DNA from 2 places in the Rhodoglobus aureus genome. Region 2 is predicted to be linked to the other one. Evidence: predicted binding sites of a transcription regulator. Region 2 holds the regulator's gene; the other holds the start of a gene.
What was found. The regulator HrcA, encoded in region 2, represses chaperone genes, less so after heat shock. The targets are predictions, from matches to a motif close to TTNGCACTCGNNNNNNNCGAGTGCNAA.

Region 1 (14,806 bases), on a different contig from region 2:
GATGCTTGACGAACCGATGGCAGGCGTCAACCCGGCGCTCACGGAGTCGCTGCTCGACCACATCCTCGACTTGAAGGAAGAGGGTATGACTGTGCTCTTCGTCGAGCACGACATGCACATGGTTCGCCACATCGCCGACTGGGTGATTGTGATGGCCGAAGGCAAGGTAGTAGCAGAGGGCCCGCCAGACGAGGTCATGAAGAACAAAGCCGTGATCGACGCCTACCTCGGTTCGCACCAAGATGTCGACCTCGGTATTGTCACCGGTCGCATCGAGGGTGAGCTGAACACGGCTGCGATCGATCTGGCTGCTGAGGTCAAAGAAATCGACTCCACTATCGCTAAGCGCAAGGAGCCCCGCAAGTGAATGCAATTCCCACCGAGAATGCCGTAGTCCACGTCAAGGACCTCACCGCAGGCTACCTTCCCGGAGTCGACATTCTGAACGACTGCAACCTGGTCGCAAACCCGGGTGAGCTCATCGGGATCATCGGGCCCAACGGCGCCGGCAAGTCGACACTGCTCAAAGCCATCTTTGGCCAAGTGCAGGTACGCGGCGGGTCGATCACGCTGAACGGTGATGACATCACGGGGCTCAAGGCCAACAAGCTCGTGGCACGCGGTGTGGGTTTTGTGCCACAGAACAACAACGTGTTCCCTAGCCTGACGATCGCAGAGAACCTTCAGATGGGGCTCTACCAGAACCCCAAAATCTTTGACGAGCGGCTTGACTTTGTTGTCGGCATCTTCGGCGAACTCAAATCGCGGCTCAAGCAACGCGCCGGTTCGCTGTCGGGCGGTGAACGTCAAATGGTCGCGATGTCGCGTGCACTCATGATGGACCCGCACGTGCTGCTGCTCGACGAGCCATCCGCTGGTTTGTCTCCTGTGAAGCAAGACGAAGCGTTCATTCGTGTTTCGGAGATCAACAAGGCCGGCGTCACTACGATCATGGTTGAGCAGAATGCACGACGCTGCCTACAGATCTGTGACCGCGGCTACGTTCTCGACCAGGGCAAGGATGCCTACGAAGGCACCGGGCGCGAGCTCCTGAACGACCCCAAGGTCATCGGTCTGTACCTCGGTACGCTCGGCACCTAAACCAGTAGCGCTCAGCACCGCCACAAAATGCCGCGTCCGGATTCGTCCGGGCGGGGCAGTGTGCGTTAACGCCACGACGGCCGCACTCGGGATCGGGTCGAGTCAAGTCAGACGCTGTGTCGGCCAAACATTGGCACCCTCAAGGCGCTGTATGCCACCCTGAGCGCCGTTAGCAGCGCGAGACGGCGAAGACGCTCATCCGCGCCGCAATGAGGCGCCTACAAGGGCAGCTGACGCAGTTTCAGGTTTATCAGCAACTGCTAGCGCTCTGTGAAACTGCTTCAGCATCCGCTACAGGTGCGTGAGCGCGCGAAAAAGGCCCCAACCCTGTGCGGGTTGGGGCCTTTCTCTTAGCGAGTATTAGAGGTTATTAGCCCTTGTACGCGCTGTAGGTGTTGTCGTCACCGTACTGGTAGATACCAACCTTGGCCTCGGTGGGGTCACCGAGTTCATCGAAGGAGATCGGACCAGAGATGCCGTCGTAGTCAGCTACGCCGCCACCATTGATGATGTCTGCACAGTCGGCGAAGGTGGTGCACTTCTCGCCGTTACCCGAACCACCCGATACTTCCTGCAGCTTCTCTGCGATTGCTGCGGAGTCGGTTGAACCGGCTGCGAGCGATGCGAGAGCGAGCAAGATGACCGAGTCGAACGACTCTGCTGCGTAGCTGAACTCGGTGAGCTCAGGCTGACCCGATCCCACGTAGAACTCGCTGAGCGCAGAAGTGAATTCTGCGATCGTGTCGACGCTCAGACCCGGAAGGGTTCCCTTGGCGCCGGTGAGGGTGCCAGGAGCCAACTCGTCACTGAAGTTCGCGAGGTTGCCGTCTACGAAGTAGAGGTTCTCCGCCGGGAAGCCGCTGACGATGCTCGGAAGCATGGTCGAAACTTCTTCGAAGGTGATCAGTGCGATGGCATCAGGGTCAGAAGCAAGAACTTCTGAAATCTGAGCATCGAACGTGGTGTCACCGGTGTTGTAAGTGGGCTGTGAAACAACTTCACCACCGGCTGCTTCGAATGCTTCCTGCGTGAACTTAGCAAGGCCGGTTCCGTAGGAGTCGTTGAGGACGATCATGCCGAGGGTCTCGTGACCATCAGCAGCGATCAGGTTACCCAGAACCTCACCCTGGAGCACGTCGGAAGGAGCGGTACGGAAGTACAGGCCCTTGTCGTCGTACGTCGTGAATGCGGCCGAGGTGTTTGCCGGCGAGAACTGGATTACTCCAGCGCCAACAACCTGGTCAATGAACTGAAGCGAAACACCTGAGGATGCTGCGCCAAGAATGGCCGAAACATCTTCATTGAGCAGACGAGGAATTTCAGTCTCGTATGCCTTGTTATCGGTGTCACCGGAGTCACCCTGAATCAGTTCGACCTGGATGCCTGCATCGGCTTCGTTAACCTGAGCAGCTGCGTACTCGGTTCCTGCGATCTCGGGCGGGCCGAGGAACGCGAGGTTACCGGTTACGGGGAGTGCCGTTCCCAGCTTCAGCGAAAGTTCGCCGCCGTCGCCGCCGGAAGGTGTTTCCCCTCCGTCTGTTGCACAGCCAGCCAGTACCAGTGCACTTGCACCGACAATGGCGAGACTGCTCAACAGGGTCCGCTTGGACCGTGATGGGGAGGCCGTAGCCTTCGCGAATACGCTCATGTTGCTCCTTGCGTTTCGAATGTGTTCAGGAATCAAATGTGGCACTACGTTGTCACCACACTGTCAAGCTATGCCCACTCGGGACGTCCGCACAATACGTCTGTACTACAGCCTTGTAACACTCTTGGGAATCGTTACCATTCGTAGACTCTTCTGAAACGCAGATGTTACTCAGTTAATCCGGGCGTACACGTTGTCGCTACCGTATTGGTAGATCCCAATAATGGCGTCCTGGGGATCGCCATTGTCGCTAAGGGTTATTGGGCCCGAAACACCGTCGTAATCCACGATCCCGCCATCAAGGATGATCTTCGCGGCATCCGCAAAATTCGTCACGACTTCGCCTTCGCCAGAGCCACCAGAGACTTCTTGAAGCTTGCTCGCAATCCCTTCACCCGAGACCTCCTGCGAAGCCAAGGCTGCGAGGCTTGCCAAGATCACGGCGTCATAGCTCTCTGCCGCGTAGCTGAAGTCCTTTAAGCTCGGATTGACCTCCAAGAGCCGGTCGGTGAACTCAGAAATCGTAGATATTTCTAGCCCCGGATGTGTGACGATCGAACCCGTCAGGCTCCCCGCAGCAAATCCTGAACCACGCTCGCCCAACGAAAGACCACTAAAGAAAAGCTGATCGCCCGAGTAGCCCGCGGCAATGAACGCCTTGGCAATCTTCTCTGCCTGCGTCGTGCCGAGAATCGCTACGGCATCCGGCTTCGCTGCAATCGCCTCAGCGATTTGGTCGTCAAGGCCCGTTGCCTTGTCGTCAATAGTCTCCTCGACGATGACTTCGCCGCCACCGCGCTGGAAGGTTTCCCCGACCGCACGCGGCAAGAGCGGACCACAGAGTACGTCCTCCGACAGGATCGCGATTGAGCCGTCGATTCGTTCGGCCATCTCGGCTCCCAGAGCGGAACCTTCGAGCGCGCAGGAAGGCGAAGTGCGCCAGTAGAGCATGCTGTCGCCATAGGTGGAGAAGTCGGGCGAATCATTCGCCGGCGAAATCTCGACAACACCGGCGCCGGTGATCTTGTCGATCACTTTCTTCGAGACACCGTTCGACAGGCCTCCAATAATTACGGTGGCTCGGGCAGCGAGCAGTTCAGTCACGGCATCCTCCGCCGTCGTACCCGTGGAATCACCGGAATCCTGAGTTTCGACGTTTACCGTGAGCATCGCGTTTGCATCGTTGACGTCTTGTGCCGCCAAGGCAATTGCTGCTGAAACGGCTGGAGCAAACTTTTTGAGTGACCCTGACTCCGGCACCAGAGCACCAATAGTGAGGGTCAAATCTTTGGGCGCGATGGCCTCTTTCGGAGCTTCTGCGTCCGCGCATCCGCTCAGCACAAGTACCGCCGCGAGAACGCCAGCAACTGCCGTGAACCCACGACGGGTTCGCAGCGACACGCGTGATCCAACGGGTATGGATGTCATCACAGTCGCTCCTATCTACCGCCGGAAACAAAAAGCGGCATTGTTACGGTAGTGGGCAAACCACAAAAGACGAACTCAGGGAACCCAATTTGTCGCCGAACGAGTGCCCCCAATACGGGCGGCACTCGTTTTAGCCGACGACAGATCCGCTCTTAAAAACGAATTTGTTCTCGCCGTCGTAGGTGTAATAACCCCAGTATCCGGGCTCAATATCGCCGCCTGGCGTGAAGTTCACCGTTCCGGAAACGCCGTCATAGTCAATATCGTTGCTAGTTTTCAGCACTTCACGGCACTCAGTGAAACTCAGGCATTTCACGCCACCTTTGGAGACGTCATAAAGGGAACCCGCAATCGCCTCCCCCGCATCGTCTTGCGCGACGATCGCGGCGAGAGCAGCCAGCATCGTGGCGTCATAGGCCTCCATCGCATAGCGGTAGCTGGTCAGCTTCGAATTGCTCGCCTTGAGAGTCGCGATGAAGGCCTTCGATGGCTGCGCGCCTTCAATCACTCCTCGCACGCCCTTCAGGGTGCCATTCTTAAACGATTGCGAATAGTCGCCAGTGTTGAGAGAGGTGAGCCACAACTTCGAACCCTTGTAGCCTGCAGCCACGATCTTGCCAATTGCAGCCTTTGTCGCCTTGACCGAGCCATACGTCGACCCGACGACGACAACATCAGGTTGCGCCTTTTTGAGGCTGGCAATGATCGAATCAAAGTTGGTAGTCGAGCTGGAAAAGGCTTCATCTGCGACAAGCTCGCTGTCGTAATCCGCGAGCGCCGTGACGAAAGTGTCGTGTAGGGCTGTGCCCTCATCGTCGGCAACATAAACGTAGGCAATGCGCTGCGTGGTGTCCCCACCAGCGAGTTCCTCCGCTAGGGCATGCCCCTGCTGGTCATAGGCGGGAATCGTGCGGAAGAAGTATCCGTCGTCAAAAACATCAGTGAGTGCGGAGAACGTTGCCGCAGGAGAGATGACGGGAATTTTGGCATCGATTGCCAACGGGATAGCGCGCTGAGCGAGAGCCGACGACGATGGCCCAATAACCACATCCACCTTCTTCGACACCAACGTTTTGAACGACGTTTCCAGCTTGGTGGTCTTTGCCTCACCAGAGTCAACGCTCACTACCGTGACCGGTTCGCCGTTCACTCCACCGGCAGCATTGATCTCCTTGACCGCCGCCGCCACACCGGCAGTTTGAGCAGCAGCCAAGAATGAGAACATACCGCTCGTCGGAAAGATAGTGCCCACTCGCAGCACACCGTCACCAGCAGGAGTCACGACCGGAGTCGGAGTAGGCGATGCCGCAGGAGTGAAAACCGGTGTGGCTGTCGGGGCAGGCGAACTGCACGCCGCAAGGGCTACTACGACAACTGATGCCGCAACGATCAGACGTCGAGTCGCGCGAAAGCTCGTCATTGACTTACCTCTCTCGGAGCCGCGATCTTCGGGCGATCACGCACCTTCACAGGAATACTACGGTGCCCCCGGAGCGTCCGATGGCGAACCTAGCCGAATGCGAGAAGAGTGACGGAAGAGATCGAAGGTGAGGATTGCCAGCGCCACCCACACAATTGCGAAGCCCAACCAGCGTTCTGGCGGCATCGCCTCATGGAAAACGAAGACACCGACGACCAACTGCAAGATGGGCGCCAAGTACTGCGCAAGTCCCATGTAGGTGAGAGGCAGACGGCGGGCTGCTGCGGCGAACAGGATCAGCGGAATCGCCGTGATCGCGCCCAAGAACAAAGTCAATACCGTGTGACCGGTGCTGACAGAGCCCACCGAGAGAGTGCCGTTTGCGCTCAACACGAGCAGAACAACAATCGCAATGGGCGTCAAGAATGCTGTCTCGACCGCTAGGCCGCCCAACGCATCCGCTTTTGGCCCGACGCTCTTTTTCACGAGACCGTAAAGACCAAAGCTGAAGGCCAGACCCAACGCGATCCACGGAAAACTGCCGTAGCCGATGGCAAGAACGAGCACGGCAAGAGCGCTTATGCCGAGGGCAACCCATTGCAGCGGACGCAACCGTTCGCGCAGAATGATCACGCCGAGCAACACCGTGACGATCGGGTTGGTGAAGTAGCCCAATGACGCTTCCACAATGTGACCATTGAGGCTGGCGTACACGTAGATCAGCCAGTTGATGACGACAAGCACTCCGGCAAGACCGAGGCTCCAGAAAGTCTTGCGGTCACGGATGATGACCAAAACGCGCACATAGCCGCGGGTGACCAGCAGAAGAGCCGCACAAAAAACGAGCGACAAGACGATGCGCCAGGCCACGATTTCAATCGCGCCCGACTCTTTGAGAGAGAAGAACACGATCGGCATCGCGCCCCACAAAACGTAGGCGGATACTGCGAACCCGAGGCCGCTCGGCGATACGCGATCAGTTGCGTGAGAAGTCGTGGTCACCACTAAAGCTTAGGGCTGCGCTGGGGCTCCCTATGACATCCAGACAATACGAAAGCCCAAGGCCGGAGCCTTGGGCTTTCGTGTAGCCGAACAGTGACGTTCGGCGAGGATTTAGGTAGTCGCGTTAGCGAACAACCACAGCGAGCACGTCGCGAGCCGACAGAACGAGCAGGTCGTCTCCGCCGTACTTCACTTCGGTTCCGCCATACTTGGAGTAGATGACCTTGTCACCTACGGCGATATCGAGAGGCACGCGGTTTCCGTTGTCATCGATGCGACCGGGACCTACGGCGACTACTTCGCCCTCTTGGGGCTTCTCTTTCGCAGTGTCAGGAATGACGAGCCCAGACGCGGTGGTCTGTTCTGCATCGACCTGCTTGATAACAATGCGATCTTCGAGCGGCTTAATGGACACCGACACGTGGGACCTCTTTCTAAAGTTCTTGGGTTGGCACACTCCCTGTAGGAGTGCCAGATCAACTATACGGCTTGGTTGGCACTCGATCAACGTGAGTGCCAATACGGATGCGGATACGGTTAGAGAATGAATCAGAGCGAATTGCGAGAGCTGCTTTCGACCGAGGGCCTTCGCCTGCTTGACTCACTTCCGGTCTGGCAATCGAACGACGAAATCGTGCGAACCGTCGCCGAACTCCGCAAGGCCGGCCACAGCGCCGGACTCGTTGCAGCAGTACTCAGTCAGTCAAAACTGCGCGCAAAAGCCGCAAGCAAGTTTGGTCCATTTGCAGAGCGGATGCTCTTCACCGAAGCCGGCCTCGAACAAGCAACCCGACTCTCCGTTGCCTCTCTGCACGCAGGCCGTTTTAGCGCCGCCGGGGTGAAGTGGGTCGCCGATCTCGGCTGCGGCATCGGAGCTGATGCGCTCGCCATCGCAGGCCTCGACCTCAACGTCACCGCGGTAGAACGCGATGAAACCACCGCAGCGATCGCGAGCTACAACCTAGCGCCGTGGAGCAACGCACAAGTCGTACACGGCGATGCGGAATCCGCAGACCTCACCGGCATCGATGGCATCTACCTTGATCCAGCACGGCGAGACGCCCGCGTTCGCCTCACCAACCCCGCCGACTGGACACCGTCACTCGACTTCGCGTTCGGCCTAGCCGAGCGCTACCCCACCGGAATCAAGCTCGGCCCAGGTGTCGACCGCGCTCTAATCCCCGACAGCGCCGAAGCCCAATGGGTGTCCGTCGGGCGCGAAGTCGTCGAACTCGGACTCTGGTTTGGCGCAGTTGCCCGCCCCGGCATCCGGCGCGCAGCGCTCGTGATCGGAGAACACGGCACCGCCGAGATGACGGCAGCCACCGACAGCGCGGACGAAGCCGCTGGGGAACTCGGTCAGTACCTGTTCGAACCTGACGGCGCCGTCATCCGCGCACGCCTCATTGGCGACCTCGCCCGGCAGTTGAACGGCCGGATGCTCGATACCTCGATCGCCTACTTCAGCGCGGATACCGCTGCAGCCTCGCCCTTCGCTACGTGCTTCGAGATAGTGGCCGACTTTCCCCTCGACAAGCGGTCGCTGAAAAAAGAACTCGCTGCGCGCAAAATCGGCACCCTGGAAATCAAAAAGCGCGGGGTTGATATCGACCCCGCGACTTTTCGAACATCGCTCTCGCTCAAAGGCGAGAACAGCGCAACACTTATTCTGACGCGCGTTGCGGGCAAACGCCGGGCGCTGCTTGCACAGCGCGTGACGCCTAACCGCTAAGCACGGGAAGCTAGTTAGTACCCGAAGTAGCTGTTGTCTAGCTGGCTTAAGCCGGCTGTAAACAGAAGGAAAGCGCCGATCACAAAGATCCCGGTGATCAGGCCAATTGCGACGCTGATATAGCCGGTGATGAGACCAGTGAGCCAGAACGGACGCCCGTGCGGCTGCTTCTTCTGCGCCATGTGCCCCATAACAACTGCGGCCAAACCGGGCAAGAAACCGAAGAAGACGAACGACAGCAGGATGCCCGAGATTCCGGTAACCATTGAGGCGATCGAGAGTCCCTGTGCGGGACCAGCCGGAACCGGCGTGAACGGTGCCTGGCCCGGAGTTGACGCACCCTCGTAGCCGGCGATCGGGGTGCCGCTCGGTGCGGAGTATGGGTCGTTCGATGCTGCCGGAGTTGCCTTAGTCGCAACAGGCGGCACAGGGGGCGCAGGGGGCACTGAGGTGGCCGCCGGTGCGCTGGGGGCACCAGTTACGGCGGGTGCTGTTGTCGCACTCGTCGAGCTCGAGTCGGCGGCGCTTGCTGACGCTGCGGCATAGGGCTTCGTCAGTGCAGCAGCCACTGCCGTATTGGCGTGTTCTGCAGCGCTCTTTGGCGCCACCTTTGGTGCTGCCGACTTCACGGGGGCGGCCTGTGTGGCCGTAGCCTTTGCCGGGCTGGTCTTCGCAGCAGGTGTCGACTTAGCTGCGGACTCTGCGGAGGTCGGCTTCTTGGCCGCAGGCTTCTTAGCTGACGGAGTCGCCTTCGCCTTGGGGGCGCTTGATACCGCCGGAATAGCGGGATTGGGGATCGACGAGGTTGAGTCGTCTGAGTTGTTTGTAGCCATTCGCATACTTTAGCAAGCGCAACTCAACAAAAAAGGCCCGCACGGAAGTGCGGCCCCTTTCTCTAGAGCGAAGTTCTCAATAGCCGGTGATGGACGAGCCGACCGCCAAGGAACCAATGACGAGGAATGCGACAATGATGGCCCCCAGCAAACCGAGGTAGCCGAGCACGAGACCGATTATGGCGAGCACATTGCCCTGTTCACCGGTCTTTTTGATCTGGCTGAGCGCAATGTGGCCGGTGACAATACCGATGAGGCTAAGCCACAGGATCGACGTCACGAGCGAAACGATCGAGAGTACGTTCCACTTGGCAACCGGCGCGCCCGTTGGCGTCGAGGCGTAAGGCGTGGGTTCTGACATGGCGGAGTGCTCCTTAGTAGATGAAACCGATAGCGGCGCCACCATATTCTCAGCCTGAGAGAACGCTGTCAATGCGCCCCGTCTGGCGCCCGATCCGTTTCTACGCCTGTATTTGGGTGACAGGGAGGGTGGAGTCCGCACTAAAGCTGAGCGTCGACGGTTGTTTACCGGCCATCACCAATTGGGCGCCCAGTGCGGCGATCATCGCACCGTTGTCGGTGCACAACGACAACGGCGGGATTCTCAACTGGATGCCCGCAGCATCGCACCGCTCCTGTGCGAGCTCGCGCACGCGGGCGTTTGCCACGACTCCGCCGCCCAGCAGCAATCGAGGTACGCCGCGATCAACACACGCCGCGACAGCCTTGGTCAGCAGGATGTCGACGACTGCCTCACGGAAGCTGGCCGCGACATCCGCAATCGAAAAGTCTGTTCCGGCGTCTTGCTCGCGCTCAACCCAACGCGCAACTGCAGTCTTTAGCCCGGAGAACGAGAAGTCGTAGCGGTGCCGTTCCATGTCTTTGGCCTTGCTAAGCCCTCGGGGGAATCGGATGGCCCGAGGGTCTCCCCCTGCAGCGACCCGGTCTATCTGTGGCCCGCCGGGGTAGGGCAATCCGAGCAGCCGAGCAACCTTGTCGAAAGCTTCACCCGCAGCATCGTCAATTGTTTCGCCGAGCAGTTCGACATCAGAAACCAGATCACGCACGTGCAGCAGCGAAGTATGCCCGCCAGACACGAGCAGCGCGATTGTCGGAAGATCGATCTCGGTTCCGTCATCGCGCAACACGTCGGCGCCGACGTGGCCGACAAGATGATTGACGGCATAGAGCGGCTTGTCGGTCGCGACGGCGAGCGCCTTCGCAGCGGCAACACCCACCATGAGCGCACCAGCAAGTCCTGGACCACTCGTGACCGCAATCGCATCGATCTCGTGAAGCTCTACGCCCGCATCGGCGAGCGCCTGCACGAGCGCCGGCTGCATCGCCTCAAGGTGGGCCCGTGCCGCAACCTCCGGAACCACCCCGCCATAGCGGGCGTGCTCGTCCATCGACGACGAGATGACGTTAGCGAGCAATCGGCTGCCACGAACAATGCCGATCCCTGTTTCGTCACAACTCGTTTCAATCCCCAGCACGAGAGGCGCTGTGGTGTTCTCGGGCACGCTGCGGCTCGACGGTGCTTCCCGGTTAGACGGTGCTACCTGACGCGCCCGAGCTGCCTGACGCGCCGCTCCGGCCTGGGTCTCGCCCGCGAGCTGGCTCATGCGCCCACCGCCGGAGAGAGTTTCGGTTCGGGAATGGTGAGGCGCATCACAATCGCATCCACACCATCGGGCTGGTAATAGTTCGGACGCACAGCGATGTGCTCAAAACCGAGCGATTCATAGAGGCGTTGCGCGGCCGGATTGTCATCGCGCACCTCCAAGAAGAGCTCGCCAGCCCCCCGATCGCGAGCCTCAACCATGAGCGCGTGCATCAGCGCACGCCCAATACCGTGGCGTCGAGCATCCGGTGCAACAGCAATGGTTTGGATATCGGCCTGCCCCGAACGGAACGGAGCACGCAATCCTGCATAGGCTTTCACCTGCGTTGGCTCCCCCACCGGATGCGCGACCAAGTAATAACCGTGGTTGTCGACGATCTCCGCTGCCATCATGTCGCTCGACCAAGCATCATTGGCGAACTCGCTCGACTCGATCACCATGATGGCGTCAAGATCGCTTGGGGTGGCGCGGCGCAGTTGCCAGCTCATGCGGTTACTCGTTTCGGTCCTGCGGAGAGGCTGATGTCTGGCGAGCGCAGGTAGAGGGCTTCTTCGCCCGCGAATTCGCGTCCGTTGGCTTTCAGGATGTGCGCGAGCCTGGCCAAATTCGCGGCGTGTACGATTGCGGCTTCCCGCAGCGCGTAGTGGTCGTAATTCGGCACGTGGGTGGGGAGTTCGGCGGCGGGAGACAGCGCGGGGCCAGCGTCGCGGATAGGCAGCCCCGCATCATCCATTCCCGTGTAGGTCGACCAATAGAACTCTTTGCGCCGAGCGTCGGTGGCGATCAGGGTTGGTCCGGTTTCGCCGAGGGCAATGGCGTCGTGGGTGACGACCGGATATAGCGGCAGGCCAGCACCGAAGGCGAAAGCGCGTGCGGCAACGATTCCAACGCGCAGTCCGGTGAAGGGTCCCGGGCCCATACCAGCGACAACACCGGTGAGATCGGCTACCGCCAGCCCAGCCTCAGCGAGGCACGTGTAGATGAAGTCGCCAACAACTTCGGCATGCTTGCGGGTGTCTGCAGAGTCGCACTCGGCGTGCACGACGCCAAGCGCATCAACGATGGCGACACTTGTTCCTGCCGACGTATCAATCGCTAAGAACATCGAGCCACCCCATGTCTGCCCACTTGGGGCCACAACCGGTAACCGTGACCGTGCGCGGTTCCACTGATTCTTCGGCGAAGTCGTCGGCAGCCGCGTTCTCACCGCCAGTGCCCGCCTCGCCCCGTGCACCTGTTGGTCGCACAATGTCGACGTTCAACCATGACTCGCTGACCCCGTCAAGTAACCCTGCGCCCCATTCGACCACAACAATGGATGCCTCAAAGTCGATGTCGAGATCGTCGAGCTCAACAGCGCTGCCCAAGCGATACGCGTCGACGTGCACGAGGGGCGCCAGGCTGGACCCGGGTGTCGATACCGGCGCGGATGCCGAAGCGAACGTCGATCCCGACGTCGGTGTCGGCGTCGGTGTCAGTGTCGGCGTCAGTGTCGGCGTCGGTGTCAGTGTCGGTGTCAGTGTCGGTGTCAGTGTCAGTGTCAGTGTCGGCGCTTCGAGCCTCGGATGCGTGCGCGCGAGCACAAAAGTTGGGCTCGTGACTGTGCCCCGAATGCCAAGGGTTTCGCCGATCGCTCGAGTGAGGGTGGTCTTGCCAGCACCGAGCTCGCCATTGAGTAAAACGAGGTCGCCGGCGCTGAGCTGCCCGGCGATCACAGCCCCGAGTTCAGCCATCCGCTCGGGGGAATCGATCACCAGTGTGGTCACGGTTCGTACCTGCGCACTACGCGCTGCCCGATGCGCGTCACAATCTCGTAGTTGATGGTGCCGGCCGCTGCAGCCCAGTTGTCGGCGCTCGGCACCGACATCGAGGCGGTTGCGCTGTTCGAAAAGTTCGAGGCGCCCGACGAATTCGAGAGATCCGAAGCGCTCGACGAGTCGCCGAAGAGCACTGCGCGGTCTCCGACTGCCACGGGAACATCGCCCATGTCGACCACGATCTGATCCATCGCAACCCGGCCAGCAATGCGACCGGTCACTCCGTTGATCGAAACAGGCCCGCGGTTGGAGGCCTGACGTGGAACGCCATCGCCGTAGCCCAGGGGAACGAGAGCCAGAGTCGTATCGGTCTCGCAGTGAAAGTCGAACCCGTACGAAACACCCTCACCCGCCGAAGCGCGCTTGACCGAGATGACGGGCGCGCTCAAGGTCATCGCAGGCACCAGCCCGAGAGCCGCAGCATCCACATCGTCGGAAGGGGCCAGACCATAAGTGCTGATTCCGAGCCGCACCAAATTGAACCGGGCGTCTGGATGCTTGATTGCTCCCTCTGAGGCAGCCAAGTGACGGAATTCTGGCCGCAGCCCTACCGACTCTGCCATCGCAATAGCTGCCGCAAACTGTTCGATCTGCTTGGCATCGTGCTCATCACCCGCGTTGGCAAGGTGGCTCCAGATTCCTCGCACCCGCAGACGGCCGGCCAGTTCGTGCTCAACAGCGGCCTCGAAGAACTGCTGCCAGTCGCCGAGAGCGGCTCCGTTGCGGTGCAAGCCCGTGTCGACTTTGAGGTGCACGCACGCGGTTCCGGATGCCGCGGCAACTTCCGTGAGCTGCGCGATGTTGCTGATGCCGAGCTCTACTTTCGCGCGCACCGCTTCGCTGAATGCTGCCCCCGGCTGGTGCAACCACGCCAAAAGCGGAGCGTCAATGCCTGCATTTCGCAGCGCAAACGCCTCGGTGAGGTCGGCGACGCCAAGCCAGTCTGCGCCACCAGCGAGCGCCGCCCGTGCGCTTTCGAGGGCGCCGTGTCCGTAACCGTTCGCCTTTACGACCGCCATGACCTGTGCGGGCGCGACGAGGGCTCGCAAGGTTTCAACGTTGTGGCTGATTGCGCCCGTGCTGATCGTTGCGAGGCGAAGTTCAGTCATGATGTGCCTCCGCAACAACATAGGCAATCGCAATGCCAGCATCATGGCTCATCGAGAGGTGCACCGAGGTAATTCCCCGGCGTTCAGCAATGGTTTTCGTGGAGTTGAGCAGCTCGAACGCGGGATTGCCGAGCGCGTCAGATACGACCCTCATGTCGTGCCACGTGACACCACTCGAGTCTCCCAAAGCTTTGATGAGCGCCTCTTTGGCGGCAAACCGGCCAGCGAGCGACCGCAACGGCCTGACCACACCATCCTTCAGCTGTTCGCTCTCAGAGAACAAGCGCGATGTGAGGGTCGGCGTGCGCTGCAAAGCACGTTCGAAGCGGGCGATGTCGACGACATCCACACCGATCCCCACAATCACGGTGAGGCCTATTCGACGGTGACAGACTTCGCGAGGTTGCGAGGCTGGTCGACGTCGAGTCCCTTCGCTGCCGAAAGTTCCATACCAAAAATGTGCAGCGGGATGACCGCAAGAAGCGGCTCGAAGAACGAACCAGCCAACGGAATCGGGATGACCTCATCCGCGAACGGCAGCACAGCGGCGTCGCCCTTCTCAGCGATCGCGATAACGCGAGCGCCACGGGCACGAATCTCCTGAATATTGGAGACAACCTTCTTGTGCAACGAGTTGGGGTCACGCGGGCTTGGCACAATAACGAAGACAACCTGGCCGGGCTCAATGAGCGCGATGGGGCCGTGCTTCAGCTCGCCGGCAGCAAAGCCCTCAGCGTGAATGTACGCGAGCTCCTTGAGCTTGAGCGCGCCCTCCAGAGCGATGGGGTAACCGACGTGGCGACCGAGGAAGAGCACCGACTGGGTGTCCGTCATCCAGCGCGCCAGCTGCTTGATCGACTGCGAGGCCACAAGCACCTCAGAGATCTTGTCGGGAACGGCTTGCAACTCGGCAACGTTCTCGCGAATCTCCTCATCGCTGAGCGTGCCACGCACGCCGGCAATGTGGAGACCAATCAGGTAGAGCGCGGTCACCTGAGCCACGAATGCCTTTGTGGATGCCACAGCAACCTCGGGTCCAGCGTGCGTGTACACAACAGCGTCTGACTCGCGGGGAATCGTTGCGCCGTGCG
Region 2 (14,806 bases):
AATATCGGCTTCTATGGATGGCCATCGCCTCAAGGGCAGGGACACGAATATCGACCATGGGATGCCGGCGAAACTCCTGAACTGCCTGAAGGAGTGACGGTTGAGTGGGTACGGGTTCGTTGAACTCGTTGCAGTTGATGCCGAACCAAGCGGCTAGCATATTGCTACGAGGCGCTTGCTCGCCCGCGACTCGTCAACAGCCCACCGAAGGATAAGCAACTCCACATTTAGAGACTGCGCGCGTTGGGGCAACCGCGGCGCGCGTAGTTTCTGTGCGTGGAAGAGTTTGAGCAGGCCAGACGCGCCCGATTGCGGTTGCGCGTCGGGGCAGTCGTTGTGCTCGTGTTGGTCGCGCTTGGCTGCGCAGTGCTCGCCACAGCGCTCACTGCAAGGCCAGAGTCGGCAGAGATCTCGCGGAGTGAGCTGGGGGAGTCTGACGGCGAATTTTCGCACAGTTCACCATCAGTTTTCGTGCATGTCACCGGGGCAGTTGCGCGGCCGGGCCTCTTCGAGCTCGCGGATGGTGCTCGCGTCATTGACGCGATTGCTGCCGCCGGCGGTTTCACTGAGACTGCCAATCGTGAAGAGCTCAATCTTGCGCGGCTGCTGACCGATGGCGAACAGTTTTCCGTGCCCGAAGAAGGCGAGCAGGCGCCGGATGGTGCGGCATCCGATTCGCGAGTGAATCTAAACACGGCAGATGCGGCCGCGCTCGACACACTGCCTAGGGTCGGCCCGGCGATGGCAGCCCGAATCTTGGCGTGGCGGGATGCCAATGGTCGATTCACGACCATCGACGACCTGCGCAATGTCTCCGGATTCGGCGACAAGACATTCGAGGGTCTCCGCGAGCTGATCACTGTATGAGCCTCGATCTGAGGTTGAGCGTCCCGGTCGCTGTCGCATGGTTGGTCGCGGTGCTTCTGATCGGTGTCCCGCAGTGGGCTGTCGCGAGCGCCGTTGTGCTGTGGCTTTCCGCTGGAGTCACGACCGCTGCCGCGCTCGTCTCTCGGCGCCAGTTGTTGGCCAGCTTTGGTCTCGCGTGCGCGCTGGCAGCCCTTTGTTCGACCGCCGTCGCGCTGCACGCAGATCTTCGTCAGCCGGAAGCCCTGAGCGACCTTGCCGCTCGTCACGTCCAGGTAGAAGTGTGGGGCACGACCACCTCCGCAGTTCGTGCCGATCTTGAGTACTTTCAGGCGCAACTGTCATCGGTGATCGTCGACGGGCAGTCGGTGCCCCTGAGTTCTCCTGCGCTGGTCTTTCATGACAGCGATCGGTTCGGCGTGAAGGGTACAAACGGCTCAGAGATGGAGCCGGAGGGCGACGAATGGGGGATTGGAGTCGAGTTCTCAGTCGTAGCTACACTCACGGCAACTGAGCCGGGTGATGGGCGAGCGGTGCTGGTGTTTGCCTCCGAAGACGCGCAGTGGCGGGCCGATCCGGCCGAGTCGATCGAATGGGCTAACCAGCTTCGGCGCACGTTTGCCACCGCAGCCCAGGTCCTCCCCGGCGGTGGTGGGCAACTCATCGGAGGGCTCGCGATCGGCGATACCTCGGCGGTCAACGAAGAGTTGGATGCCGCTATGAAGACCAGCTCGCTGAGTCACCTCACGGCGGTGTCCGGAGCAAACTGCGCGATTGTGGTTGGGCTGATCATGGCCCTTGGTGGCAGACTCGGCGCTCATCGAGTGCTGAGGATCGCGCTCTCCGTGCTCGTGCTACTCGCATTCGTGGTTGTGGTCACTCCAGACCCTAGTGTTCTTCGGGCGGCTCTCATGGCGACACTGGTGCTCATCGCGTTGGGCAGTGGGCGACCGATTCGCGGCATGGCTGTGCTCTCACTCGCCGCGATCAGCCTCCTGGTGTTTGACCCGTGGCTGTCGCGCAACTTCGCGTTCGCGCTGTCGGTCTTCGCAACGGCTGGTCTGCTGCTGTTTGCCGAACCCCTGGCTCAACTGCTGGACCGCTGGTTACCGCGGTGGCTGTCACTCGTCGTGGCAGTGCCGCTCGCAGCGCAACTCGCCTGCCAGCCAGTGCTGTTGCTGTTGCAGCCCACGCTGCCCACCTATGGGGTGCTCGCTAACGTGCTCGCTGCCCCCGCGGCGCCCGTCGCCACAGTGGTGGGTCTGGCGGCCTGTGTGGCGCTCACCGTCTTCCCGCCCCTCGGCATTGGCCTGATATGGATCGCCTGGCTGCCCTCGGCGTGGGTGGCCGCTGTGGCGACCTTCTTTGCGAATGCTCCGGGAACGCGTATCCCGTGGTGGGAGGGCTGGGTAGGTGTCGTCGCGCTCAGTATCATCACCGTGCTACTGCTGGCGGCACTAGTGATGAAACAGCCGTGGCGCCGTCGAGCCCTCTCCGTACTCGTCGTCGTCACAGCGCTCGCGGGCGCTGCTGCCGCAGGCCTCGGGGTGAGCGCGGCGCTGTCCTGGCCCAAAGATTGGCAGTTTGCCCAGTGCGATGTCGGTCAGGGGGACGCTGTAGTCGTGCGCAGCGGAGAGCGAACCGCCCTGATCGACACCGGGCCCGATCCCGAGCGTCTCGACGTGTGCCTCACACGCCTGGGCGTCGACCGAATTGATCTACTGGTGCTCACACACTTTGACCACGACCATGTTGGTGGCGCCGAGGCGGTGCTCGGTCGAGCTGACACTGTGCTGGTCGGCCCGACGGCGTCTGCGCAGGATGTCGCGCTACTCGATGCCTTCGAAGCAGCGGGTGCTCAAGTGCTGCCTGCCAGTACGGGAGATCGCGGCTCGCTCGGTGAGCTGCGTTGGAGCGTGTTGTGGCCAGGCGAGCGACTTGCAGGCATCGATCCAGGAAACGATGCGAGCGTTATCCTTGAGTTTCTGCCTCGGCCCGATTGTGAGCGCCAGTGCCTCAGTTCCGTGTTCCTCGGTGACCTCGGAGAGAGTGCGCAGGCGAGACTCGTGGGCGAGCACAAACTCTCGAGAGTGGATGTCGTCAAAGTCAGTCATCACGGGTCCGCCGATCAATACCCGCCCCTCTATGCCGCGCTCAACGCCACTGTGGGGTTGGTGGGTGTCGGAGCCGAGAACGGCTATGGGCATCCGACTGCCGATGCATTGGGCATGCTCGCCGAGGCCGGGATCCTGGCAATGCGAAGCGACACAGACGGGCTTGTGTTGGTATCGCCGGCGACCCGGCCTGGCGCGGTTCGGTTATGGTCGGAACGGCACGTCGGCGGGCAAGGATAGGCTGGGGTCGCAGTACTAAGTGAGGAGTCTCGTGGCCGCTAAGCCCCCAGCACGATCGCCGGCAAAGTCGAAGGTCGCTATCCCACAATTGACGTGGAACAATGTGCGCCCAGCACCAATCGTGCTCGTCAGTGGCACCGAAGGTTTTCTTGCCGACCGTGCAATTAGGTTGCTGCGCGACACCCTCAAGGTAGAAGACCCCAGCCTTGAAGTGAGCGATCTCGAGGCAGACCAATACGCCCCAGGTGAACTCATCAGTTTGGCGAGCCCGTCGCTTTTCAGCGAGCCGCGAATGATCCGCATCACGAACGTCGAAAAGTGTTCCGACGCCTTCATCACTGAGACGTTGAAGTATCTGGATGCCCCGGCAGACGACACCTATGTGGTGCTGCGTCACGCCGGGGGAGTTCGCGGCAAGAAGCTTCTTGACGCAATCCGTGCAGGCACGGGCGGCGGAATCGAGGTCGTGTGCATCGATCTCAAAAGAGACTCAGATAAGTACGACTTTGCGGCCGCCGAGTTCGCTACCCAACGTCGACGAGTGACGCCGGGCGCACTGCACACTCTCGTGTCTGCGTTCTCCGCTGACCTCGCCGAGCTTGCGGCTGCCTGCCAGCAGCTCATTGCCGACGATGCGGATGAAATTAACGAGTCAACTGTTGCTCGCTACTACTCTGGGCGGGTCGAAACTAGCGCATTTAAGGTTGCTGATTCTGCGATCGCGGGTCGTTCAGGCGAGGCTCTTGTCTTGTTGCGTCATGCGCTGGCCTCTGGGGCAGACCCGGTGCCGATCGTGGCTGCGTTCGCCTCCAAGGTTCGAACGATGGCGAAGCTCTCCGGCGGCTCAATGTCGTCGGGTCAGGCAGCGAAGACTTTCGGGATGGCACCGTGGCAAGCAGAGCGCGCTATGAAAGATTTGCGGGGCTGGAGTGATGCGGGGCTTGGCTCCGCCATTGAGGCAATTGCCGATACGGATGCTCAGGTCAAAGGTTTGGGGCGCGACCCTGTCTTTGCGCTTGAACGCATGATCTCTGTCGTGGCGGCTCGCGGCATCCGCTAGCTAACTGCGGCGCTCGACGACATACGCCCTAGCGACATACGCCCTAGCGACAAGCGACCTAACCGCAAGCGACTCAACAACATACGCCCCAACCGCAAGCGACCTAACAACAAACGCCCCCAGCCGCGAACGGTGGGGGCGTTTGTTGTGTTCGGCGGTATGCCGATCAAAGGTCTTTAGAGTGCTGCAACCTGCTTGGCGATGGCCGACTTGCGGTTCGCTGCCTGGTTCTTGTGTAGGACGCCTTTGCCGGCGGCCTTGTCGAGCGACTTGGCGGCGACCTTCAGGTTCGCGAGCGCGGTGTCTTTGTCGCCAGCCTTGATCGCTGCGCGGGTTGCGCGGATGGCGGTCTTGACCTGGCTCTTGACCTGGCGGTTGCGGTCTTGTGCCTTCTTGTTGGTGCCGATGCGCTTGATCTGCGACTTAATATTTGCCACGTTGAGGTGCTTTCTTGTTTGTGGATCAGAGATGGTGGGCGGCCGTGGAAGAGAATCGGTGTTCTGATTCCCGGCCGCGATGCGCATACTGTTCGACGAAGAACCATATGCATAAGCCAACAGGCAACATTACCAGCGCGGTGGAGCTATGGCAATTGCGGAGCAATTGTGCGACCCCAGCGCCGGGCAAACTACGTTTGCTCGGGCTCTTGCGGAGCCTCCCAAGTCAAAACAAACCAAGTTTGCTCGGACTCCTAAGCCTACCCTTCAACGTTACTGCAACTGAGGTTTCACTGCCTGTTTGCCACGCCATGCACCTCGGCCTCAAACCCATACCTACTCGTTATCCGCCTACGGTTCCGGGGGTTACCCCGATTCCTCGGCCGCTCTCTGTTTTCTATCGTTTAGGTATGACTTCTTCAACTATTTCTGATTCCGCTTTTGATTCGTCCTTAGTGGCGCTTGCCGCGACAGACCAAGATGGCGCACGTGCGAACTCGACACCCGACGAGCAAGCTATGCCGACCGATACTGCACTTCCAGCATCCACCCAGCAGGGTTCGTCACTTCCAGCATCCGCCCCTTGCGCTTCTCGCACGATGAGCATTCTCGCTTTGAGCTTGGGTATTGCGTCGTTCTTCTTCGCTCAAAGTGTCGTCGTGCCTCTGGCTGCCGTCGTTTTGGGCGTGTTTGGCCTTCGGGATGAGCCCGCGGGACGCAGCTTCTCTATCTGGGGAATTGTGTTGGCGTCCGTCGCTACTTTCGGCTGGGTTGTTGTTGTGGTTGCCGGCGCGTTGATTTCGCTGCCGTTTCTCTTCTTCGCCGCGTCCTAGAGCCCCTTAGAGTCGACGTAGCGGCCGCCTAACCCTATGTCTGCCTGTCGTTTGAGCCACGTGCGCGCAGGATCGTCGCGCACGTGGGAGAATTGGGCGGATGTCTCCTCGCGCCTCTTACACACTTGAGCCTGCTTCGACCGATCCTGCGTTTATCCGCAACTTTTGCATCATTGCGCATATCGATCATGGCAAGTCCACCCTCGCTGACCGCATGCTGTCGGTCACGGGGGTTGTCAGCGACCGCGATATGCGGGCCCAGTACCTCGACCGTATGGATATCGAGCGTGAGCGCGGCATCACGATCAAGAGCCAAGCTGTTCGCATGCCGTGGGCTCTCACTGATGAGAACGGCAAAGAGCAGTCGTATGCGCTGAACATGATTGACACGCCTGGCCACGTTGACTTCACCTATGAGGTGTCGCGTTCGCTGGCTGCCTGTGAGGGCGCAATTCTTTTGGTGGATGCGGCGCAGGGCATTGAGGCACAGACGCTCGCAAACCTCTATTTGGCGATGGAGAACGATCTGACGATCATTCCGGTGCTGAACAAAATTGACTTGCCTGCTGCTGATCCCGACAAGTACGCCGACGAGATCGCTGGTCTGATCGGCTGCGATCCTTCGACGGTTCTCCGTGTATCTGGCAAGACGGGGGTTGGCGTTTCTGAGCTGCTCGATGAAGCAACACGGTTGATTCCTGCCCCGGTTGGCGACCCATCCGCTCCTGCCCGCGCAATGATTTTTGACTCGGTTTACGACTCGTATCGTGGAGTTATTACCTACGTCCGCATGATTGACGGCAAAATGTCGCCGCGCGAAAAGGTCATGATGATGTCGACGAAGTCGGCTCATGAATTGCTTGAGATCGGTGTGAGCTCGCCTGAGCCGACACCGACGAAGGGTCTCGGCGTCGGTGAGGTGGGTTATCTCATCACCGGTGTGAAGGATGTTCGCCTCAGCAAGGTCGGTGACACGGTCACTAACTTCGCCAAGCCGTCGACGCAGCCGCTTAAGGGTTATTCCGAGCCGAAGCCGATGGTGTTCTCGGGCCTCTACCCCATTGACGGTTCCGACTATCCGGTGCTGCGTGAGGCACTCGACAAACTGAAGCTGTCAGATGCTGCTCTCGTCTACGAACCTGAGACGTCTGTTGCGTTGGGTTTCGGTTTCCGTTGTGGATTCTTAGGGTTGCTGCACTTGGAGATCGTGCGTGAGCGTCTTGAGCGCGAGTTCAACCTCGACATGATTGCCACCGCTCCTTCGGTAATCTACGAAGTCATTGGCGATGACAAGAATGTCACTACCGTCACGAACCCCAGTGAGTTCCCTGGCGGAAAGATCGCTAGTGTAAGCGAGCCGATGGTGAAGGCATCCATTTTGACTCCAAAGGACTTTGTCGGAACGGTTATGGAGCTCTGCCAGTCACGTCGCGGCACCATGCAGGGCATGGAATATGTCGGCACCGACCGTGTTGAGCTTCACTACACGATGCCTCTCGGCGAGATTGTCTTCGACTTCTTCGATCACTTGAAGAGCCGCACGCAGGGCTACGCCAGTCTCGACTATGAGCCCAGCGGTCATCAAGAGGCCGATCTCGTGAAGGTCGACATTCTGCTTCAGGGTGAAGCTGTCGATGCGTTCAGCGCGATTGTGCACCGCGAAAAGGCGTATACCTATGGCGTGCTGATGACCGAGCGTTTGAAGAATCTGATCCCGCGCCAGCAGTTTGAGGTTCCCATTCAGGCCGCAATTGGCGCACGTATTATTGCTCGTGAGTCGATTCGGGCGATGCGCAAAGACGTTTTGGCTAAGTGTTATGGCGGCGACATTAGTCGCAAGCGCAAGCTCCTCGAGAAGCAAAAAGAGGGCAAGAAGCGCATGAAGATGGTCGGTCGCGTCGAGGTTCCGCAGGCTGCCTTTATTGCGGCACTGTCTGGTGAAGTCGAAGCCGGCAAAGAGAAGAAGTAGGCGAAGTGGATGCCCGCACCTACCCCAATGCGCCCGTTACGTACGGCGCGGTGGGTGCCACGCGCGGCAGCACTTTTACTGTTCTTCCCCCGGCAGGCTTTCGTCGTGTCGAGCGTACTGCCCGAATCGGGCATGGGGAAAAGCGCTGGGCTTTCGCGCACCAACAGATTCTGACGTGGGGTGTGAAGCGCCGCAGCGGCTTTGGCGTGACCCTATTGCCGCGCGATCCCGCCGGTGACTCGCTTGATCTGTCGCACGACAACGATTCGCATCCCAGGGTTCGCCCCGGTGACACCATTGTTCTTTCCGTTGGTCGCCGCCCGTTCATTGCCCACGAGCCGGTGCGTGTTGTGTATGTCGTCGACAAGCCAAAGGTTGCTGGGTTCGCCTACGGAACGCTTGAGGGCCATCCGCTACGCGGCGAGGAGTCATTCATGGTCGAGCGTCGAGCAGACAACTCGATTTGGATCACTGTTCGCTCGTTTTCACGACCGGCATCGACGAAATGGATGTTGCTCTCACCCGCTCTGCGAATCTTGCAGTCCATCGTTGTCGGCCGCTATTTGCGTGCGCTGGCGGGCGCTATTCCTTCGCCGAGTCCCAAGGACTAGGCCTGGCATCAGGACCTACCGCTGAGAGCTGCACTTTAGCCGCGCTGGGTGAGCTCGGCGATTGTGCCGAGCAGGTCGTCGATGCCCGTCTCTAGGTTGTCAACGACGAGGAGCGCGTTTGTGCCGCGGAGGTCGGCAACCGAGTAGGCACCTGTCGCTACGGCGATAAATGGCAACGCTGCGGAGTCTGCGGCGAGCCCATCATTGGGGGTGTCGCCGATGATGACGTTGGTGCCCTCGCCGAGCAATGGTGCAACCAGCGATGTGAGGTGGTGACGATCTGGCGAGCGATCGCCAAAGAACGAGCTTTGCCAGTTGAAGTCGTCGATTGAGTAGCCGGCCGCCAACAGTTTGTAGCGAGAGTGCTGGGGCCCGTTGCCGGTCAGCAGTGAGTTTGTCCATCCACGGCTTGACACGCGCCGAAGTGCCTGCGGTCCGCCTGCAACAGCTTCCCGCACAAATCCGCTGTCGTGCTGGGCGCGTGTACGCCCATCGAGTTCGTTCAGCAGGTCATCCAGCATCGTGCTGGGATGGCCGTTGAGCTCGAGCAGCTTCGCGAGAAGCTGGCCCTCAGTCATTCCGTGAGGGTTCGTGATGCGGCGGCGCGGTGGGGCCCCAGTGACGCGCGTGAATGCGTCGAGATAGACAGTCGTTCCGTCACGAGAGTTGTGGATGAGCGTGCCGTCGATGTCCCACAGAATGTGCGTTTTCACCGTTACATGCTCCCACGCACGGGGTGCGACAATTGACGAGTGTCTGCATGCACTAGCTGCGAGACACTTTCGTCATCAGCTGCTTAGGGGAATCGTTCGTGCCAGGTGCTTTGCCCATTGCCGATCCAGCACCTCTCGATGGCGCGCTCCCCGACAGCGCGGCGGTCGGTTCTGAGAGCCGCCCGTGGAGCGTGTACATTCATGTTCCGTTCTGCCGCGTTCGCTGCGGGTACTGCGACTTCAACACCTATACGAGTGAAGAGCTGCGCGGGGCCAAGCGGTCTGACTACGCTACGGAAGCTATCGCTGAGATGGCGCTGGCATCCACCGTGCTGTCGCAGGCGGGCGTTGCTCCTCGAGAAGCGTCGACGGTGTTCTTCGGTGGCGGCACACCAACCTTGCTTCCCGTGACTGACCTGACGCGCATGCTTGCTGCTGCGCGCGACACGTGGGGCTTCACGCCGGATGTCGAAATCACCACTGAGGCGAACCCCGATTCTGTTGACCGAGATTATTTGCTGGCGCTCAAGGAGGCCGGCTTCAGCCGTGTGTCTTTCGGGATGCAGTCAGCGGTGCCGCACGTGCTCGCAACGCTTGAGCGCACTCATGATCCCGAACGAGTTCCTCACGTGGTGACGTGGGCGCGCGAGGTGGGGCTCGATGTGAGTCTCGACCTGATCTATGGCACTCCGGGGGAGAGCTTGGCAGATTGGGAGCGCTCACTAGATCACGCTATCGCGCAGAGCCCTGATCACATTTCTGCTTACGCTCTCATCATCGAGACGGGTACCAAGTTGGCGGCACAAATTCGCCGCGGTGTCGTCGCACCTGTCGATGATGACCTGCAGGCTGACATGTACGAGCTGGCCGAGCAGAAGCTCAGTGCTGCGGGTTATGAATGGTACGAGGTCAGCAACTGGGGCAAGGCCAGCAATGATCCTGACGTCAGCAATACCAGTCGCCACAACCTGGGCTACTGGCTGGGCAACGACTGGTGGGGTGTTGGCCCCGGCGCACACAGCCACGTTGGCGGAGTGCGCTGGTGGAATGTGAAGCACCCGGCGGCGTATGCCGACCGTATTGCCGCCGGACACTCGCCGGGAGCGGGCAGAGAGACGCTCGCGGACTCGAGCAAATACTTAGAGCACGTCTTGTTGCGCACCCGCGTGCGCAACGGTCTGCACATCAACACCCTCGATGCGGATGGCCGCCAGGCGGTGGCTGGTCTCATCGCCGACGAACTCGTGGATGCGCGTGCTGCACTGAGCGGAACGATTGAGCTCACGCTAAAGGGGCGCCTGCTCGCGGATGCCGTGGTGCGGCGATTGCTAGGTGACGCCCCTATTTAGAGCGGTGAATTCGAGTTACTTAATGAACTGGAACGTGAGCGGGTAGCTGTACGCCTGCCCATTGTTCGAGGCGATTGCGGCGACGATGCTGAAGATGACGATGATAATCGCAACGGCAGCAATGATCAGGAATCCGATACCGACGACGCTGAGAATAGCGCCCAAAAACATCGCGATGTACATGGTGATCTGGAAATTCAGCGCGGTGCGAGTGTGAGCACGCACGAAGGGACCGCGTTCCTTGAACACGAGGTAGCCGACGAGCGCTGGTATGAATCCGAAGAAGATTCCACCGACATGAATCAACGTCGACCAAAGCTTCTCGTCGCTCGGACTCATCGGTTGGATCGGTGCGTACGGAGAACTGGTGGGGGGTGTGGAATCTGACATGACTCCATTAAACCCTGCATTGGCCTAAAGCGTGCATTGGGCAAAAAAATAGCCCCGAGAGTGGAAGCTCCCGGGGCCGAGTCTCATTCAGCTACTAAATATCGTGCTACTTGATGAGGCGAAGTGCGAAAGGGTAACGGTAGTGGTTGCCATCCTTGGCCTTCGTGAAGCCGATGATCGAGAAGATGATGGCTACAGCGACGAGCGCGAACCACAGCAAGCCCTGGATGATGCCGAAGATGCCGAAAGTGACAGCGGTCAGGATCGAGCCGAGGATTGCAAGCGCGATGTGCGCGATGGTCAATGTGATCTGGAAGTTCAGCGCTTCTTTGGCTTCGACGTTGGTGAAAGCGCCGCGATCCTTAAAGATCAGCCAAATGATGAGTGATGGCAGGAAGCTGAGGATTCCGCCCAGGTGAGCGAAGGACGCCCACTGGTTGTCCTCAGCCGTGGTCAGTTGGGCTGCCGGCTGCGGCGCGGCGGGCTGCGGATTTGCGTCAGTCATGAGTTCGTGCCTTTCAGGTGAACGAGGGAAGTTCCCGGGTTTCATCAAAGTGCTCGGTGTCACACCTGAGCATTTCCCCGGAGGGGTAGCACCCAAGTACAGACATACGGTAGCGCTAATGAGTTGTGCGGTGCAACGGTTGTGTCGCGGTGTGTCGAGTAAGATTGGCAGTCGAACGGATTGAGTGCCAATCAAGAGAGGTGGGTGGTGGCATGGTTTCCGCCCGCGGACTTGATGTGCTTCGAGTCATCGTGCAGGACTACGTTGCTACGCGCGAGCCTGTCGGGTCTAAGTCGATAGTGGAGCGTCATTCCTTTGGTGTCTCTGCCGCAACGATCCGCAACGACATGGTTTTGCTCGAAGATGAAGAGCTGATCACCGCTCCTCACACCTCGTCTGGTCGTGTGCCCACCGATAAGGGCTACCGCGTGTTTGTGGATCAGCTCGCAGATTTGCGGCCGCTCACGAGCGCACAGCGCCAAGCGATCGAGTCTTTCTTGGGTCAAGCCGACGACTTGGATGACGTGCTTGCGCGCACTGTGCGCATGCTTTCCCAGCTAACAAACAGCGTCGCGCTCGTGCAGTATCCTTCGCTGGCAACGGCTCGGGTGCGCCATATCGAGTTGGTTCCATTGGGTGCTTCGCGCATCATGACGGTGTTTATTACGGATTCCGGGCGTGTCGAACAACGGCTCATCGATGTCTTGGAGCCCCTTGACGACGTGTTCTTGGGGGAGATGCGCGCAAAGTTGAACTCCGCGCTCAACGGGCAGTCCCTGCCTGAAGCTGCTGAGAGGCTGGCGAATTTCGCTGATATTTTCGCGGCCGAACGCCAAGCGGTCGTCAGTCAGGTGGCATCCAGTCTGGTTGAACAGGTGTTGGCCAACCGTCATGACAAACTTGTATTGGCGGGTACAGCAAACCTTGCGCGAACCGAGCAAGATTTCTCCGGCAGCATTTTTCCCGTGCTTGAGGCAATTGAAGAGCAAGTTACGCTGTTGCGCCTCTTTGGAGAGATGCAAGTGACTAGTGGATCCGTTTCTACTCGGATTGGGCGAGAGAACGCAGAATTTGGACTTGAAGAGACGTCTGTCGTTACGGGTGGGTATTCCTCGTCGGGCGGCGACGTTGCGCGACTGGGTGTGCTTGGCCCGACTCGCATGGACTACTCGAACAACATGGCAGCGGTTCGCGCGGTAGCGCGTTACCTGTCACGACTTTTAGAAGAAAATTGAGCTCGTAAGGAGCAATCGGAACTTTGGCAGATCACTACGAAGCCCTCGGCGTTGCACGCGAGGCTACGCCCGAAGAAATCAAGAAGGCGTACCGCAAGCTTGCTCGCGAGTTGCACCCCGACGTGAACCCGAGCGAGGACGCGTCAGAACGATTCAAATCCGTCACCCACGCGTATGACGTGTTGAGCGATCCGCAGCAGCGTCAGCAGTACGACATGGGCGGCAGCGGCGGCGGTTTTGGCGGAGCGAGCTTTGGCTTCGGCGACATCTTTGAAACCTTTTTCGGCGGTGGTGGCGGCGGTCAATCCGTCGGGCCCCGATCTCGTCGTGAGCGCGGCCAGGATGCCCTGCTGCGAGTTGAGGTCAGCCTGAAAGACACGATGTTTGGCGTTTCGCGCGACATCGAGGTCAATACCGCTGTGCTTTGTGAGACCTGTGAGGGTAGCTGTTCGGCACCCGGCTCTTCACCGGTGCGCTGTGATATTTGTCAGGGCAGCGGTCAGATTCATCGCCAGGTGCGCAGCCTCCTGGGTAACGTCATGACCTCGAGCCCCTGTGGCACGTGCCGCGGCTACGGCAACATCATCGTGAACCCTTGCGCTACGTGTGCAGGCCAGGGCCGAGTGCGGGCTCAACGTACCATTTCGGTCGACATTCCGGCCGGTGTCGAAACTGGTGTGCGTTTGCAGATGCCGGGCCAGGGCGAAGTCGGGCCGGCGGGTGGACCCAACGGTGACCTCTTCTTGGAGATGAAGGTGCGTCATCACGACGTCTTCAGTCGCTCCGATGACGACCTGCTTGCCACCGTTGAGGTTCAGATGCTTGACGCGATCCTGGGCACCACTGTGACCTTGAACGGCTTGGACGACAAGGTTGAGGTGCACATCAAGCCGGGCACTCAGAGTGGCGAAGTGCTCACCGTCAAGGAGCGAGGCATTACAGGTCTGCGTGGTGGTGCTCGCGGTGACTTGCGCCTAGGCATCCAGGTCGTCACTCCAACTAAGCTGAGCGGTACCGAACAGGCATTGATAAAGCAACTTGCCGCAGCGCGCAAGAGCAAAGCGCCAGAATTCGCTGAGTTCCAGCAGGGACTCTTCGCCAAACTGCGCGACCGGTTCCTGTAGGCGAGTACGGTGGCTCACCTCTATATCGATGAAGAACTCGACGACGCTAAGGTCGGCGACACAGTCTCGCTGACACAAGCAGAAGCGCGTCACGCGGTTACGGTGTCGCGGCTGAAAGTCGGCGAGACGATTGCGATTAGCAATGGGGCTGGGCTCACGGTTTCTGGGGCGATCACCGTCGCTGAGCACACCGAACTCAGCATCGAGGTTGCTGAGGCACGGCACACTCCACGCAGCACGCCTGCGGTATTTCTCGCGCAAGCATTGGCCAAGGCCGATCGCGATGAGCTCGCAGTGCAAGTGGCGACAGAACTCGGTATTGACGGCGTGATTCCGTGGTCAGCGGCGCGCAGTATTTCGCGCTGGCAGGGAGCAAAGGTTGCTAAGGGTCGCGATCGGTGGGCGGCAATTGTGCGCGAAGCCAGTAAACAATCGTTGCGCACGTGGTTGCCCGACGTGCTTGATCTTGTGACTACTAAGCAGCTCGCAGCGTTCGCCTCCAGCACGCGGATGCTCGTGCTCGAGCCAACCGCAACAGAGACGCTGTCCGACCTCGTCGTCGATGATCGCGACATTGTGCTCGTCGTCGGGCCAGAGGGTGGTGTTGCAGACCATGAGCTGGAGCTATTGACTGCGGCCGGTGCATCCACGGTTCGGCTGGGCAGTGAAGTGCTGCGCACGTCTACCGCTGGCCCCGCTGCGCTTGCGGTACTGAACGTCAAACTTGGTCGCTGGGGCTAGAGGATTAGGCTAGAGCTATGTCTGATTCACGTTCGATCTTTACCAAGATCATCGCTCGCGAGATTCCCGCGGATATTGTCTTCGAGTCAGATTCCGTGATCGCGTTTCGCGACATTGCGCCCCAAGCGCCCGTGCACTTGCTTGTCGTTCCCACAACTGAAGAGTTTGCGAACGTTGCGGAGCTTGCTGCAGGCAACCCCGCGCTTCTGGCCGAGCTTGTCTCGGTCGCCCAGAAGCTCGCCGATGAACATGCAGGCGGGCAATACAGACTGATTTTCAACACCGGTGAAACCGCTGGTCAAACTGTTTTCCACGTGCACGCACATGTGCTCGGCGGAAACCTCGAGGAAGGCACCCTTGGTCATTAGTGACTCTGAGTCCGCACGCACTGAGAAAGCACATCCACACGAGCGCGAGAGCGTTGCCATTGAAGTAGATGGCGTGGCAATGGTGCGGCTGCTAGGCCCACATGACCGACTGCTCCGGGTGGTTGAGAGCAAGTTTCCGGATGTCGAAATGCATGTTCGCGGAAACGAAATCACTCTGACCGGCGACGCTGTTTCCCTCGCTGCCGCCGAAGAGCTGGTGGATGAACTGATCGCAATGGTTCGCGACGGACAC

Region 1: a site for HrcA is predicted at 7,093-7,119, ahead of groES (co-chaperone GroES). Genes of this name have one in related genera too.

Annotation. Positions count from the first base shown of each region.
Region 1 covers NZ_BAAAKW010000008.1:72,038-86,843, reverse strand. Annotated here, with positions in the region: gene ABD112_RS01880 (ABC transporter ATP-binding protein) at 1-367, shown strand, start outside; gene ABD112_RS01875 (ABC transporter ATP-binding protein) at 364-1,101, shown strand; gene ABD112_RS01870 (ABC transporter substrate-binding protein) at 1,472-2,749, opposite strand; gene ABD112_RS01865 (ABC transporter substrate-binding protein) at 2,921-4,177, opposite strand; gene ABD112_RS01860 (ABC transporter substrate-binding protein) at 4,308-5,597, opposite strand; gene rarD (EamA family transporter RarD) at 5,655-6,602, opposite strand; gene groES (co-chaperone GroES) at 6,724-7,020, opposite strand; gene ABD112_RS01845 (class I SAM-dependent methyltransferase) at 7,144-8,331, shown strand; gene ABD112_RS01840 (DUF4190 domain-containing protein) at 8,346-9,164, opposite strand; gene ABD112_RS01835 (DUF4190 domain-containing protein) at 9,241-9,525, opposite strand; gene tsaD (tRNA (adenosine(37)-N6)-threonylcarbamoyltransferase complex transferase subunit TsaD) at 9,626-10,657, opposite strand; gene rimI (ribosomal protein S18-alanine N-acetyltransferase) at 10,786-11,277, opposite strand; gene tsaB (tRNA (adenosine(37)-N6)-threonylcarbamoyltransferase complex dimerization subunit type 1 TsaB) at 11,274-11,894, opposite strand; gene tsaE (tRNA (adenosine(37)-N6)-threonylcarbamoyltransferase complex ATPase subunit type 1 TsaE) at 11,878-12,555, opposite strand; gene alr (alanine racemase) at 12,552-13,715, opposite strand; gene ABD112_RS01805 (holo-ACP synthase) at 13,708-14,082, opposite strand; gene glmS (glutamine--fructose-6-phosphate transaminase (isomerizing)) at 14,091-14,806, opposite strand, start outside.
Region 2 covers NZ_BAAAKW010000001.1:54,766-69,571, forward strand. Annotated here, with positions in the region: gene ABD112_RS00260 (hypothetical protein) at 1-123, shown strand, start outside; gene ABD112_RS00265 (ComEA family DNA-binding protein) at 277-867, shown strand; gene ABD112_RS00270 (ComEC/Rec2 family competence protein) at 864-3,218, shown strand; gene holA (DNA polymerase III subunit delta) at 3,250-4,278, shown strand; gene rpsT (30S ribosomal protein S20) at 4,455-4,715, opposite strand; gene ABD112_RS00285 (DUF4190 domain-containing protein) at 5,126-5,548, shown strand; gene lepA (translation elongation factor 4) at 5,649-7,517, shown strand; gene ABD112_RS00295 (DUF1990 domain-containing protein) at 7,523-8,128, shown strand; gene ABD112_RS00300 (HAD family hydrolase) at 8,164-8,841, opposite strand; gene hemW (radical SAM family heme chaperone HemW) at 8,940-10,190, shown strand; gene ABD112_RS00310 (DUF4870 domain-containing protein) at 10,206-10,580, opposite strand; gene ABD112_RS00315 (DUF4870 domain-containing protein) at 10,687-11,085, opposite strand; gene hrcA (heat-inducible transcriptional repressor HrcA) at 11,298-12,320, shown strand; gene dnaJ (molecular chaperone DnaJ) at 12,344-13,444, shown strand; gene ABD112_RS00330 (16S rRNA (uracil(1498)-N(3))-methyltransferase) at 13,454-14,185, shown strand; gene ABD112_RS00335 (histidine triad nucleotide-binding protein) at 14,203-14,553, shown strand; gene ABD112_RS00340 (PhoH family protein) at 14,543-14,806, shown strand, end outside.